Regions from separate parts of the Chelatococcus sp. YT9 genome, predicted to be linked through region 2. Evidence: riboswitches for the same ligand, from Rfam matches in the RefSeq annotation. Region 2 holds a riboswitch; each other region holds the start of a gene.

Region 1 (4,876 bases), on a different contig from region 2:
CCAGCCGCCCGCGGACGTCTCGGCCGCGAAAGTTCATCGGCCGGGGCGAGCATGTGGGCATCAGGTCTCTACGAGGCCGGTGCTGTCACCCGAGCCTGTGGAGTCGCCGCGTCCATGGGGAGCCGAGAGATACTCCTCCGACTGCATTTCGATCAGGCGGGAGACGGTGCGATCGAATTCAAACACCTCGCGCCCCTGATCGGCTTGATAGAGATTCTGCGGCTCAACCGCCGCGGAGGCGAGAAGCTTCACATGTCGGTCGTAGAGCGTATCGACAAGAGTGATGAACCGCTTGGCTTCATTGCGGCGCTCGAAAGTGAGCGCCGGGATATTCTCGACAATGAGAGTATGGAAGCGCTCTGCGAGCGCGAGATAGTCGGAGGCGCCGAGCGGCTTGCTGCAGAGATCGGCGAAGGAGAAGCGCGCGACACCGCCGGCCGCGCGAGGGACCTCGACGGGATGTCCCTTCACCGTCAGCGTCATGGGCGCGCCAGCAGCGCCCGTGAGTGCGTGGAACATCTTGTCCAGTCGCTGCCGGGCGCTGTCGTCGTCCGGTACGATGAAGACCGGGCTCCCCGCGAGTTTTTCGAGCCGGAAATCCGTGCGCGATTGCAGCTTGACCACGTCCATCCGCTCCTTGAGGAGAGCGATGAACGGCAGGAATAACGCCCGGTTGAGCCCATCCTCGTAAAGCCGGTCAGGCACCACGTTGGACGTGGCGACTACCACCACGCCCCGCGAAAAGAGATTCGTGAAAAGACGCCCGAGGATCATCGCGTCGGCGATGTCCGTCACCGCGAATTCGTCGAAGCACAGCAGCTCGGCTTCCCGCGCGAGCTCGGTCGCGACATGGGGAATTGGATCCGTGTCCTTTTCCTCGCCGCGCTTCACCCGCTGCCGGAAGCTGAAAATGCGCTCGTGAACATCGCTCATGAAGGCGTGGAAATGCGCCCGCCGTTTGAGCGCAACCGGAGCTGCCTCGAAGAAGAGGTCCATCAGCATGGTCTTGCCGCGGCCGACAGAGCCCCAAACATAGAGCCCACGAACGGCCGGCCCGTTGTCGCGCTCACGCCGGCCCAGCAGCCACGCGAAGGGGCGCTTTGGCGCGGTCTTGGCCTTCTCAGCCTGCCGGAGTGTCTCCACGAGCCGATCGAGTTGTGCGATGAGCGCGAGCTGTGCCTCGTCACGCTCCACCGTGCCCGTAGCGACGAGCGCTTCGTAGCGCGCCGCAACGGATTCACCGGCTGCTGCCGGCAGTTCCTGGCGGTGTGTTGGGGGGCGAGAATGAACGGTCACGCACCACGCAATAACGCTTTCGGGGCTCAAGAACAATCGTGCGTCCGTGCGCGCCTGGAAAACCGTGGCGTGAGTGCCGCGGCCTTGCGGATTTGGTAACCGCAACGCGTGATGGCGATAGACAAGATCGCCGTCGCAGCTTAAGCGGTCCGCATGCTGCGCCGCCTCTACGACTGGACATTGTCGCTTGCCGCAAGCCCTCGCGCTGCCTGGGCGCTGGCGCTCGTCTCTTTCGCCGAAAGCTCGTTCTTTCCGGTTCCCCCGGATGTGCTTCTCGTCCCCATGGCGCTGGCCCGGCCGGACAAGGCCTTCTTTTATGCCGGCGTGTGCACGGTCGCATCGGTCGTCGGCGGCCTGTTCGGCTATGCCATCGGTGCGCTGCTCTATGACACCCTCGGCGCCTGGATCATCCAGGCGTACGGGTATGGCGACAATGTCGAAGCTTTCCGGCAGGCCTATGCCGCCTATGGCGAGTGGATCATCCTGATCAAGGGTCTCACGCCGATCCCCTATAAGCTTGTCACCATCACATCCGGCTTTGCGGGCTATGATCTTTTCTGGTTCACGATACTGTCAATCATCACGCGAGGCCTGCGGTTCTATATTCTCGCCGCGCTGGTCAACCGTTTCGGGGCACCCGCCAAGGAAATCCTGGAGCGCAACCTCGGTCTGGCCGCAATCATCCTGTTTGCCACCATCATCGGCGGTTTCGTGGCTGTCCGCTATATATTCTAGGGGCGCATCGCAGGCGCCTCGCCTCACGAGCGTTCAATGTCCCTTCTCTCGCGTCCGCGCCTCATTGCATTAACGATTCTCGTCATTTGCGTCGCCCTCATCGGCGGCGCCTATTACTTTGAATATGTGCTGGGCCTGATGCCCTGCGAGCTCTGTCTGAAGCAGCGCCAGCCCTACTATCTTGCGATGCCCGTGGCGGCGGCGCTCGCGATCCTCCCCGATGAGCGGCGTGACCGGCTGTTCGGAAGCCTGCGCTGGATCGGCTTCGGCATCCTCGTCATCGCATTCCTCTATAATGCCGGCCTCGGGGTCTACCACAGCGGCGCCGAATGGCATTTGTGGCAGGGCCCCGCGGATTGCACGGGTCCGGTCAGCAACAATGTTGGCCTGAATGATTTCCTCAAGAACTTGCAGACCACCCGCGTCGTGCGCTGTGACGAGGCGGCCTGGCGTTTTCTCGGGGTGTCGCTAGCAGGATGGAGTGCTTTCGCCTCGCTCGGCTTGGCTGTCTTGGCGCTGGCTGGGCTCAGGACAGCGAGGAAGCGTTAACCCTGAGCGTGATCCCGGTCGGCAGCCATATCGCATATATTGACATAATGCGTCGGATACCCCCTATATCTAGTGGTCACGGTCGCTCGATTCGAGCGCGAGAGAGGGAATTCGGACACGGCGTTCGTGCGTCGTGAGGCCGGAGCTGCCCCCGCAACTGTAAGTGGCGAGTCTGCGTCCAACTGACGTCACTGACGCCGCAAGGCGTCGGGAAGGCAGGGCGTGGCCGGAGACCCACAGCCAGGAGACCTGCCGCGACGATTGAGATTGTCCTCGGGCGGGGTGCCCCGGTGGATCGCCAGGGCCAGCGTCGGCGTGACAGCCGAACGTTTTCGCTCGCGCGTCCGCTCGGCCTTTGCCCCCACATCATTGGGGTTTGTTGCCGATGTCCCTGACGACCGAAACCGCAGCCCAACCGTCCCACACGTCCAGGATGGCGATGGAGATGCCCCGCGCTGCCGCGGAGCCGGGCTACAAGCTCATCCGCCGCAACGGTGCCGTGACGCCATTCGACCCGTCCAAGATCGCCATCGCCTTGACCAAGGCCTTCCTCGCCGTCGAGGGATCGGGCGCCGCCGCCTCGCGCCGGGTGCATGACATCGTGGCGGATCTCACCGACCAGATCGTCACTGCGCTGATGCGCCGCGCCGATGCTGGGCGCACCTTTCACATCGAGGATGTGCAGGACCAGGTCGAGCTCGCGCTGATGCGTAGCGAGCACCACAAGGTGGCGCGCGCCTATGTGCTCTATCGCGAGGAGCGGGCGCGCGAGCGGGCTCGCGCCGCCGGTGAGGCGAAGGCGGTGACGCCCGAGCCGCGCCTTCGCATGAAGGGCGCCGACGGCGAGCTCGTGCCGCTCGACGAGGCCTGCCTTGCCGCCATCATCGCGGAAGCCTGCGCCGGCCTCGAAGGCGTGGCGCCGGAGGCAATCCTCGCGGAGGCGCGCCGCAACCTTTACGATGGCATCAGCCGGGACGAGCTGGCGCTCGCGCCGATCCTCGCGGCCCGCACCCTCGTTGAAACCGAGCCGGACTATGCCAAGGTCTCGGCGCGGCTCCTGAACGACAAGCTGCGGCGCGAGGCCCTGAGCTTCGTCTTCGGCCGGACGGAGGAGGCGGCCCAGGCCGAGATGGCCGAGCGCTACCCGAGCTATTTCCATGCCTATGTGAAGACGGGCATCGACAACGAACTGCTCGATCCGGAACTCGCGCGGTTCGACTTGACGCGTCTTGCCGCCGCGCTGAAGCCCGAGCGCGACCTCAATTTCGACTATCTCGGCTTCCAGACGCTCTACGACCGCTATTTCCTGCATGTGCGCGGCACCCGGTTCGAGCTGGCGCAGGCCTTCTTCATGCGCGTCGCCATGGGGGTTGCCCTGCGCGAGGTGGACCGGGAGGAGAAGGCGATCGAATTCTATGATCTCCTCTCATCCTTCCATTTCATGTGCTCGACGCCGACGCTGTTCAATGCCGGCACGCGCCGCTCGCAGCTCGCCTCCTGCTTCCTGACGACGGTGTCGGACGACCTCGACGGCATCTTCAAGGCCATCAAGGACAATGCCCTGCTCGCCAAATATTCCGGTGGTCTCGGCAATGACTGGACGCCGGTGCGCGGCCTCGGTGCCCATATCAAGGGCACCAACGGTGAGAGCCAGGGCGTCGTGCCCTTCCTGAAGGTGGCCAACGACACGGCGATAGCCGTGAACCAGGGCGGCAAGAGGAAGGGCGCGGTCTGCGCCTATCTCGAGACCTGGCACGTGGATATCGAGGAATTCCTCGATCTCAGGAAGAACACCGGCGACGACCGCCGCCGCACCCACGACATGAACACCGCCAACTGGGTGCCGGACCTCTTCATGCAGCGCGTCGAGGCGGACGGCCCGTGGACGCTGTTCTCGCCGGACGAGGTGCCGGACCTGCACGATCTCTACGGGCCAGCCTTCCGCGAGGCTTACGAGGCCTATGAGGCGAAGGCCGCGCGCGGGGAGATGAAGGTGTCCAAGCAGGTCCGGGCGCTTGACCTCTGGCGGCGCATGCTGACCATGCTGTTCGAGACCGGCCATCCCTGGCTCACCTTCAAGGATCCCTGCAACATCCGCTCGCCCCAGGGGCATGTCGGCGTGGTGCATTCCTCGAACCTCTGCACCGAGATCACGCTGAACACCTCCCATGACGAGGTCGCCGTCTGCAATCTCGGCTCCGTCAATCTGGCGGCGCATGTCACGGCCGACGGCCTCGATATGGAGAAGCTGGCGCGCACGGTCAGAACCGCGATGCGCATGCTCGACAATGTCATC
Region 2 (4,876 bases):
GATCTGGGTTTCGTCACCGACGCCTGACGAGCACAGGCGGAAGCTTTCGACGGCCCAGTCGAGATAATGCTTCCAGTCCCCGTGGCGCAGCGGCAAGCCCTCACGCAGAGCCGCCTCGTCGATCTGGATCATGGCGGCGCCCGCCTGCTCCAGATCAAGCACCTCATCACGGATGGCGAGCGCGATCTGCCTGGCCGCATCGCTGCGTGGGATGTCGTCGCGGATGAAGGACCAGTTGAGGATCGTCACCGGCCCGGTCAGCATCGCCTTCATGGGCTTCGTGGTCAGCGACTGGGCATAGCGCCACCATTCCACGGTCATCGGCTTCGGGCGCGAGACGTCGCCGTAAAGGATCGGCGGGCGCACGCAACGCGAACCATAACTCTGCACCCAGCCATGGCGCGTGAAGGCGAAGCCCGCGAGCTGCTCGCCGAAATACTGGACCATGTCGTTGCGCTCGAATTCGCCGTGAACAAGCACGTCGAGACCGATCTCCTCCTGCCAGCGCACGGCGCGCGCCGTTTCCTCGCGCAGGAAGGCTTCATAGTCGGTCGCGTCGAGTTGCCCCTTGTCATGGGCGGCGCGTGCCTTGCGGACCTCCGGGGTTTGCGGGAAGGAGCCGATGGTCGTGGTGGGGAAGGCGGGAAGGTTGAAGCGCTCGCGCTGCAGCCGAGCCCGGCTCGGGAAGGCGTTCTTGCGGCGGACGAAGGCTTCCGTCACGGCCGCCAAGCGCCCGGCGACGATCGCGGCGTTGACTTTGGGAGAAGCCTTGCGGGCGGCGACGGCTGCCGTCGAGGCGGAAAGAGCGTCCTTGACGCTGTCGCGTCCCTCCGTGAGCGCGCGGCCGAGTGTCGCCAGTTCACCCATCTTCTGCACGGCGAAGGCGAGCCAGCCCTTCACTTCGGAATCGAGGTTCGTTTCCAGTTCGAGGTCGATCGGGCTGTGCAGCAGCGAGCAGGATGGCGCGATCTGGACATGGTCGGTGCCGCGCTTGGCGGCGACGGGCGCCACGCGGGAAAGGATTTTCTCGAGATCCGTGCGCCAGATATTGCGGCCATCGACGACACCTAGTGACAGGACGATGCCACGCGGCGCCTTGGCGAGAACAGCATCGCGCTGCTCCGGCGCACGCACCAGATCGATATGGAGGCCCGCGACGGGCAGCGAGAGCGCGGTGTCCAGGTTATCGCCGATGCCGCCGAAATAGGTGGCGAGCATGATTTTCAGATCCGGCAAGGCATGGGCGAACAGCGCATAGGTGCGACGCAGCGCCTCGCGCGCGGGTTCGTCGAGATCGAGCACCAGGCAGGGCTCGTCGATCTGGACCCATGTCGCGCCATTGGCGGCAAGCCGGCGCAGGACATCGACATAGACCGGCAGCAGATCACCCAGAAGCGTCAGCGGGTCGAAGGACGGATCCTTTGCCTTGCCGAGGCGCAGGAAGGTGACGGGGCCGAGCAGGACCGGACGGGTCTCGAAGCCGAGGGACTTTGCCTCGCGGTATTCATCGACCGCCTTGAGCGAGGCGAGTTCGAAGCGCTGCCCGGCTTCGAATTCTGGCACCATGTAATGATAGTTGGTGTCGAACCACTTCGTCATTTCCTGTGCCGGCACGCCGTGGGACGCGCCATGATCGTGGTGGCTATGGCCGCAGGCGTTACGTTGCTCATCACCCTGCGACCCGCGCGCCATCGCGAAATAGGTCGCAAGCGATACTGGTCCGCCCGTCCAGCCATAGGCCGCGGGGATGGCGCCGACCATCACGCTGGTGTCGAGTACCTGATCGTAGAAGGAAAAGTCATTGGAGGGAATGACCGTGATCCCCTGGGATTTCTGGCGCGCCCAGTTGGCCGCGCGCAGAGCTGCGGCGGCTTCCAGAAGTGCCTTCTCGTTGGACTTGCCGGACCAGAAATTCTCAAGCGCGATCTTGAGTTCGCGGCGCGGACCGATGCGCGGCGTGCCGAGCGTCGCGACGGCAACGGATGATAGTTGAGACATAGGCTTAACCCCAAAAGTTTGGGGGCAAAGGCCAGAGCGGACGCGGGACGATCGCCCGGCCGAACAGAGATCCGGGCGAGCCGTCGAGCGCACCACCGGGACACCCCGCCCGTGGACGTTGTTCGCCACGGCAGGTCTCCTGGCTCGCAGGTCGTCGCCTCCACCCGTCTTCCCAAGGCTATCGCCTAAGTGACATCGTGGGCATCGGCTCGCCGCTTACAGTTGCGGGGGCAGCGCCGGCATTTCACCGGCTTCCCTCTTAGCCCCGACGCGCCGCAGCCGGCATGTCAGGGAACCATGGCATGGGCATCTTGAGATGCCGGGAGAGGGAAGTCAACGTTATATAAAGAATTGTTTATATCTCTACGTCGCGGGACGTCCTTCAAGCTGACACGAACTTACTTCGCCGAAGCTTTTCTGGCGCGTTCAATGATCTGCCCAAAGCGTTTCGCCGCATCTTTTGGCATTCCTTACGGCAAGGCAGCTGAGGAGGGTTCTTCGGTACCGACCTGAATGAGCATGACCATGCCCATATCGTAGTGCGGCGTGCATTTCACGCCGTAGAAGCCTGTTTCCGTAAAGTCGATCAAAGAGATGCGTCACCATCTGCATGTGTCTCGGAACACAGTTCGGAAGGTGTTGCGTTCGCTCGCGATGTCCTTTGAATATGCGCAGAAAGTTCAACTGCAGCCGAAGTCGAGGCCTGGCGCCTTGCGCTGGATTGTGTTTCGGCGTGCAAGTTTGACCCCATGAGGCGGGGGATCGGCGTCCAACTTTGACCCCCTTGAGCCGGTTTCGGTGAGACTGCCCGTCCTGGTTTCGGATGGGCGGGCGGGGGATGAAGGGCGTGGATACGATTGCGCGGATCCGGCGCGAGTTTTCGATCCGTGGGAAGACGATCAAGGAGATCGCCCGCGAGCTGCATGTCTCCCGGAACACGGTGCGGAAGGTGCTACGCTCGGGTGCGACGTCGTTCGAGTATGAGCGGAAGGTTCAGCCGCAGCCGAAGATTGGACCCTGGCGCCCTGAGCTGGATCGGCTGCTGATGGCGAACGACGGCAAGCCGGCCCGCGAGCGCCTGACGCTGATCCGGCTCTTCGAAGAACTGCGGGATCTCGGCTACGAGGGCGGATACGATGCCGTGCGTCGCTATGCGCGAGGCTGGCGCCGCGAGCAATCCGCCGTCACGGCCGACGCCTATGTGCCTTTGAGCTTCGCGCCCGGCGAGGCCTATCAGTTCGACTGGAGCCACGAGATCGTCGTCATCAATGGCGCGACGACCCAGGTGAAGGTGGCGCATGTCCGGCTTTGTCACTCGCGCATGCTGTTCGTGCGGGCCTATCCGCGCGAGAGCCAGGAGATGGTCTTCGACGCCCATGACCGGGCCTTCGCCTTCTTCAAGGGCGCCTGCACGCGCGGCATCTACGACAACATGAAGACCGCGGTGGAGACGATCTTCGTCGGCAAGGAGCGGGCCTATAATCGCCGCTTCCAGCAGATGTGCAGCCATTACCTGGTCGATCCCGTCGCCTGTACGCCGGCCTCGGGCTGGGAGAAGGGGCAGGTCGAGAACCAGGTCGGGCTCGTGCGCGAGCGCTTCTTCGCCCCACGGCTGCGGGTCAAGAACTACGACGAGTTGAACGCCTGGCTGATGGATCAGGTGCTCCGCTACGCCAAGGCTCACCGCCATCCCGAACAGCGTGACCGCACGATCTGGGAGATGTTCGAAGCCGAGCGCCCGAGCCTGGTGCCTTACGCGGGGCGGTTCGATGGTTTCCACTCACTGCCAGCCTCGGTGTCGAAGACCTGCCTCGTGCGCTTCGACAACAACAAGTACTCGGTCATCGCGAGTGCGGTCGGGCGTCCCGTCGAGATCCGCGCCTATGCCGATCGGGTCGAGCTGCGCCAGGACGGGCGTATCGTCGGCGAGCATCCCCGCTGCTATGGCCGCGACCAGACCATCTACGATCCTTGGCACTATGTCCCGGTGCTGGCTCGCAAGCCGGGAGCCCTGCGTAACGGCGCCCCCTTCAAGGATTGGGTCCTGCCCGGCGCGATCGATCGGGTCCGGCGCAAGCTCGCGGCCGTTCAAGACGGCGATCGGCAGATGGTCGAGATCCTGACCGCGGTGCTGAGCGACGGGTTGCCCGCCGTCGAAGCTGCCTGCGCGGACGCCCTTCGGCAGGGCGTCCACTCCGCCGACGTGATCATCAACATCCTGGCCCGGCGCCGCGAGCCCGCGGCAGCGATCACGATCATGACGCCCGATGCGTTGCGCCTGCGCCATGAGCCCACCGCCGATTGTGCCCGCTACGACAGCCTCAGGAGAGCCGTGTGATGGAACGCTCGGAGATTCTCGCCACCATGGGCGAGCTCAAGCTCTATGGCATGAAGGCCGCCTTCGACGAGATCATCGCCTCGGCGGTGAAGCGCCAGCACGAGCCGCAGCGCGTCGTCGGCGACCTGCTCGCAGCCGAGATCGCCGAGAAGCAGGCTCGTTCGATCAAGTATCAGATCACCATCGCCAAGCTGCCGCTCGCCAAGGATGTCGCCGACTTCGCCTTCGACGGCACCCCGATCAACGAGACGCTCGTCCATGATCTCGCCGGCGGGAACTTCCTGGCTCATCAGCGCAATGTCGTCCTGGTCGGAGGCACCGGGACCGGCAAGACCCATCTCGCCATCGCGATCGCCCGGGCCTGCATCCGTGCCGGAGCTCGCGGCCGCTTCTTCAACGTCGTCGATCTCGTCAACAAGCTCGAGGCCGAAGCCCGCGCCGGCCGCCAGGGCCGCATGGCCGATTATCTCGCACGCATGGACTTTATCGTCCTCGACGAACTTGGCTATCTGCCCTTCGCCCAGTCCGGAGGACAACTGC
Region 3 (4,876 bases), on a different contig from region 2:
GCCTTGACCAAAGGCTTCGGCAGCGCGAGCCCCGAGGTCTCGATGAGAATATGCTCCGGCGGCTCGGCCTTGGCGAGCAGGCCCTCCAACGCCGGGATGAAATCATCCGCGACCGTGCAGCAGAGGCAGCCGTTGGCGAGCTCGACGATATTGTCCTCCGGGCAGGCCTCGACGCCGCAGCCCTTCAGGATCTCGCCGTCGATCCCGACATCGCCGAACTCGTTGACGATGACGGCGAGCCGGCGCCCGTCCGCGTTGGTGAGCACGTGGCGCAGGAGGCTCGTCTTGCCGGCGCCGAGAAAGCCGGTGACGATCGTGCAGGGAACCTTGGCCGTAGCCGCAACAGGGGAAGTCATGACGTCGTTTCCATCTTGCAGGCGAGCGCGATCTTGCAGGCGAGCGGCGGAACGCGCGCGACCACACCCTTGCGGATCGGCTGCGGGCGCTCACGCCAGGGAATGATGCCATCCGCCGCCACCGTATACTGGCGGGCAGCCAGGACGAGATCGTCGAGATGCTGATCGGCGTCGAGATCGCCGATCACGTAGGTCCATTTGCCGGGCGCCGCGAAAGCCACCGTGCAGGGCCGGCGGCAGACCGAGAGGCATTCCACGGGCGTCACCGTGACGTCCGCATCGCCTGCCAGGCGGTCAGCCAGCGTCCGCACCAGACCGCGTCCCGGCTCGTCATACGGCCCTTCCGTCGCACCGTCCTGCCGCCGCCGGCAGGTGACGCAGACCATCAGGGTCGTCGGCGCGACGGCTGCCGGCGGGTTCATGCCGAGCGCCGGGCAAAACGCGGCCAGAAGAACCCCACGGCGACCGCGACCGCCGCCCACAACGCCGCGTGCACGACGAGCGAGGCCGCTGCGAAATGGCCGGCAAGCTCGGCGGGGGCCCCGCTGGCATAGGCCTCCGGATGCGGCGCGCCGACGACATGCGGCGCGACGAGGAGGACGAAGCCAAGGATCTTCGCCCAGACGGCCGGCGTGCGGATGAGAAGCCACAGCGCGACGGCCGTCGCGACGGCGGTGGAGATCCACCAGATCTGGCGCGCGACCAGCGGCCCGGCCGCACTGCCCGGCAGCTCTGGGGCGAGCCCCAACGCAGGCGCGAGGCCGGTTGCGACGAAGGCCGCCGCCGCGAAGGCGAGCGCGTTCCTGATATTGATCGTCTCGCCCGCCACAAGGAGAGCCGCCAGCAGGATCAAGGCAAAGCCGATCGCTGTGACGATGGTGGTGAGCCCGGTGAAGGCCGAGCGCTCCAGGCCATCGGCGGGGCTCCAGCCCTCGGCATGGTCGCCGCCCTCCCCGGCTGGCGCATGCGCCTTGATGACGTTATGAGCCAGGACGACGCCCGATGTCTGAACCATGTGGGCGCCGAACAGACCGGCGGCCATGCCGTCGAGCGCGGCCGCGCTCTCGGGCTTCTCGAATTTTTCCCCAGCCAGGATCAGCGGAGTCGTGGTGAAATGCTGCAGGACCGCGATCGCAAGTCCCGCAACAAGGCCGGCCACAAGGGCAACGGCCAGCACACGATTGAACATGCCGCGATCAGTGGCAGGGAAAGCTCAGCGCATGGCGCGTGTCATGGGCCGCGTTGTGGACGGCCTCGGGATGCGCGAAGCCCGTCACGAAAACGAGCGCGACGCCCATCGCAAAGGCGACGAGGGCAACTTTCAGAACCTCAGCGCGAGAACCTAGTCCCGCAACGGCAACATTCGACACCGCGACCTCCTTCACTGCCCCACCGGCAGTTCCATGGCTTCCATCGCGAAGGCAGGTCTCCTGGCTTGCGGATCATCGGTGCGAACCGCCTTCCCAGATCGCCGCCGGAAAGACGGCAGATCCAGTGGCTGTCGTGGTTCGCGCCTCAACCGCTCACAGTTGCGGGGGCAGCTCCGGCCTTGGGGCAACGCGCCCCGCACCGGTATTCCCTTTTGACCTCTCACGAGGACCGTCGCGTCAGGCAGCTAGACGCCCACTTCCACCAAAAGTCAACGCGGAATCCTTATTCCACAAGCCGGTCGCGGTGGAGCAGCGCCGGAAAGAGGCGGGTCCACACCACCGCGATCGCGATGGTACCGAGGCCGCCCAGCGCGACCGCCGGCGCGGCGCCGATGAAGGCCGCGAGTGTACCCGACTCGAATTCGCCAAGCTGGTTGGAAGCGCCGATGAACACCGTGTTCACGGCGGCAACCCGGCCGCGCATGGTATCCGGTGTATCGGCCTGCACGAGCGTCTGGCGGACGAACACGCTGATCATGTCCGAGGCGCCGAGGATGACCAACGCACCGAGCGAGAGATAGAAGTTCGTCGAAAGGCCGAACACGATGGTCGCCAGCCCGAACAGGATGACGGCAGCGAACATCCGCTTACCGGCATTCCGGGCGATGGGACGATGCGCCAGTAACAGAGCCATTGCGGCCGCACCAACCGCCGGGGCGCTGCGCAGGAGCCCAAGGCCCACCGGACCGATATGCAGTATGTCGCTGGCATAGATGGGAAGGAGCGCGGTGGCACCGCCGAGCAACACGCCGAAGAGGTCGAGCGTGATGGCACCGAAGAGAACCGGCTTGCCACGGATGAAAGTCAATCCCGCGATGAGTGTCGACCAGTCGACCTTGGGCGGTGGAACCTTTTCCGCGCGCAGGCGGATCAATGTGACCGCGACCGCTGCCACCAGGAAGAGCAAGGCCGCGCCCCCGAAGGCCACATGGGCACCCGCTATATACAGGAGGCCGCCGATCGCCGGACCCGCAATGACAGCGACCTGGCCGACCGATGAACTCCAGGCAATGGCCTGCCCGAAGAGGGCGCGGGGCACCAGGTTCGGGACGAATGCTTGGCTTGCCGGCTGGTAGAAGGCCCGCGCTACGCCCATTAGCACGACGAGCGCATAGAGGGGCCATACCTCGGGCGGCTGCCAGATGGCGAAGAGAGCGAGGCCCACACAGATGAACGTGTTCAGTGCGAAACAGGCCATCATGATGAGCCGACGGTCGACCCGATCCGCCACGTGACCGGTCACAAGCACGAGGCTGATAACTGGCAGAAAGGCCGCGAGACCCACCAGTCCGAGCGCAAGCGCACTGCCGGTCAGGTCGTAGACCAGCCAGCCGACGGCGATATCGGTGATCTGCTGCGCGATCGACGCGCAAAAGCGCGCGCTGAGGAAAAGGGAGAAATCCCGCTCCCGGAAGATCCGCCAACTGGACGATGACATGGACGGTGTTCGGCTCCGCTCAGGCTGGCGTGCCGGTGATGCGATCGATCTCAGCCATGTCCTCCGCCGTCAGGCGCCAACCGGCCGCCTTGATGTTCGCCTCTACCTGCTCCGGCTTGGTGGCGCCTGCGATCACGCTCGCGACGAGCGGCCGCGCTGCGAGCCAGCTGAAGGCGAGTTCAAGCAGGCTGTGGCCACGCGCCTCGGCGAAGCCTCGCAGGGCCTCGACCACGTTCCAGTTCCGGTCATTGAAGTAGCGATCGGCATAGCGCTGCTCGGCGAAGCGTGTGCCGGGCGGCGGCGCCTCGCCCCGCTTGTACTTGCCCGTCAACAGTCCACTCGCCAGCGGGAAGAAGGGCAGAAGGCCGAAGCCGTAGCGGGACGCGGCTGGCACGAGCTCCCGCTCGATCCCGCGCTCGACCAGACTGTACTCGTCCTGGACGGAGGCGAAGCCGTTGATGCCGAGCTGGCGCGCCGTGAAATGCGCCTCGACCACCTGCCAGCCCGGCAGATTCGAGCAACCGATATAGCGGACCTTGCCGTCGCGGATAAGATCGTCGAGGGCGCGCAAGGTTTCCTCGATCGGCGTCAGCGGATCGGGGCGATGCAACTGATAGAGGTCGATCCAGTCCGTCTTGAGGCGCTTCAGGCTGGCCTCGACGGCGGCCATGATATAGCGGCGCGAGCCGCCCCTGAGCACATCCACGTCGTCCATCGCCATGCCGAATTTGGTGGCGAGCACGATGTCCTTGCGGCGCGGACCAAGGACTTCCCCGAGGTGGTTTTCCGAACCACCGCGGTTGCCATAGACGTCGGCCGTGTCGAACAGGGTGATCCCCGCGTCGATCGCCTTGTGCACGACGCGCCGCGTCGCCTCCACATCAAGCCGGCCGCCGAAGTTGTTGCAGCCAAGGCCAACTACCGAGACGCGCAGGCCCGACCGGCCGAGATTGCGGATTTCCATGGCATTTCCCCGAGATTAAAACCGAGTCCCTGATCACGCACCGAGGCGATGCCGGAGGGCTCTTGGCCTCCGATTGTGACGGAACCCGCGGCGAAGTGTCATGCAAATTGCGAATACGAGCTCAGGCGGGTGTGAGGCGGTGCAGCTTGCCGCTCATCATCCACATTACCGTCAGCATGACCGCCACGCCGGCGACCATTCCGGAAAGGCGGTTGACCGGGGCTAGTATGCTGTCGGGGGGGCCACCGCCTGTCACGAGCGTGATCATGAAGGCGATGCCGATCTGCGTGCCGACATAAGCATGCTTATGTGGACTGAGGTGCAGTCGTGACGCCAGGAAGATGCCCGATACGAGTGCGACAGCCCACCATAGAAAGTCGGCCGCATCGATCAGGATGACGATGAGGCCAAGGCAGCCACCAAGGATGCATCCCATTATGCGCTGCGCGCCGCGCAGGCGTGACGCGCCGAGATCCTGGCTCACCACAACGAGGCTCGTGACAATCACCTGCGGCAGGCTCGGCAGATCGAACCAGTTCCAGAGCAGCGCGATAACGACCGCCGCGATGCCGGCGGACACGCCCTGCTCGAGCGCCGCCTCGCGGGAGACAGCCACCGGCGCCGGCACGATACTGATAGGTCCGCTCGCGGCGAAGCCCCAGGCGAGAACGGTCGCGACCGTGACGCC

What was found. A riboswitch is a leader RNA that binds a small molecule or an ion and turns the genes downstream of it on or off. The one in region 2 is predicted to bind cobalamin.
Region 1: another riboswitch for cobalamin. It lies ahead of KIO76_RS07635 (ribonucleoside-diphosphate reductase subunit alpha); the one in region 2 lies ahead of metE (5-methyltetrahydropteroyltriglutamate--homocysteine S-methyltransferase).
Region 3: another riboswitch for cobalamin. It lies ahead of KIO76_RS10655 (CbtB domain-containing protein); the one in region 2 lies ahead of metE (5-methyltetrahydropteroyltriglutamate--homocysteine S-methyltransferase).

Annotation. Positions count from the first base shown of each region.
Region 1 covers NZ_JAHBRW010000001.1:1,703,679-1,708,554, forward strand. Annotated here, with positions in the region: gene zapE (cell division protein ZapE) at 61-1,296, opposite strand; gene KIO76_RS07625 (YqaA family protein) at 1,450-2,031, shown strand; gene KIO76_RS07630 (disulfide bond formation protein B) at 2,068-2,580, shown strand; cobalamin riboswitch at 2,643-2,851, shown strand; gene KIO76_RS07635 (ribonucleoside-diphosphate reductase subunit alpha) at 2,966-4,876, shown strand, end outside.
Region 2 covers NZ_JAHBRW010000003.1:170,356-175,231, reverse strand. Annotated here, with positions in the region: gene metE (5-methyltetrahydropteroyltriglutamate--homocysteine S-methyltransferase) at 1-1,998, opposite strand, end outside; cobalamin riboswitch at 2,111-2,313, opposite strand; gene KIO76_RS29895 (hypothetical protein) at 2,469-2,555, opposite strand; gene istA (IS21 family transposase) at 2,837-4,336, shown strand; gene istB (IS21-like element helper ATPase IstB) at 4,336-4,876, shown strand, end outside.
Region 3 covers NZ_JAHBRW010000001.1:2,344,137-2,349,012, reverse strand. Annotated here, with positions in the region: gene cobW (cobalamin biosynthesis protein CobW) at 1-356, opposite strand, end outside; gene KIO76_RS10665 (DUF1636 family protein) at 353-778, opposite strand; gene KIO76_RS10660 (CbtA family protein) at 775-1,545, opposite strand; gene KIO76_RS10655 (CbtB domain-containing protein) at 1,553-1,726, opposite strand; cobalamin riboswitch at 1,760-1,975, opposite strand; gene KIO76_RS10650 (MFS transporter) at 2,010-3,224, opposite strand; gene KIO76_RS10645 (aldo/keto reductase) at 3,244-4,188, opposite strand; gene KIO76_RS10640 (FUSC family protein) at 4,310-4,876, opposite strand, start outside.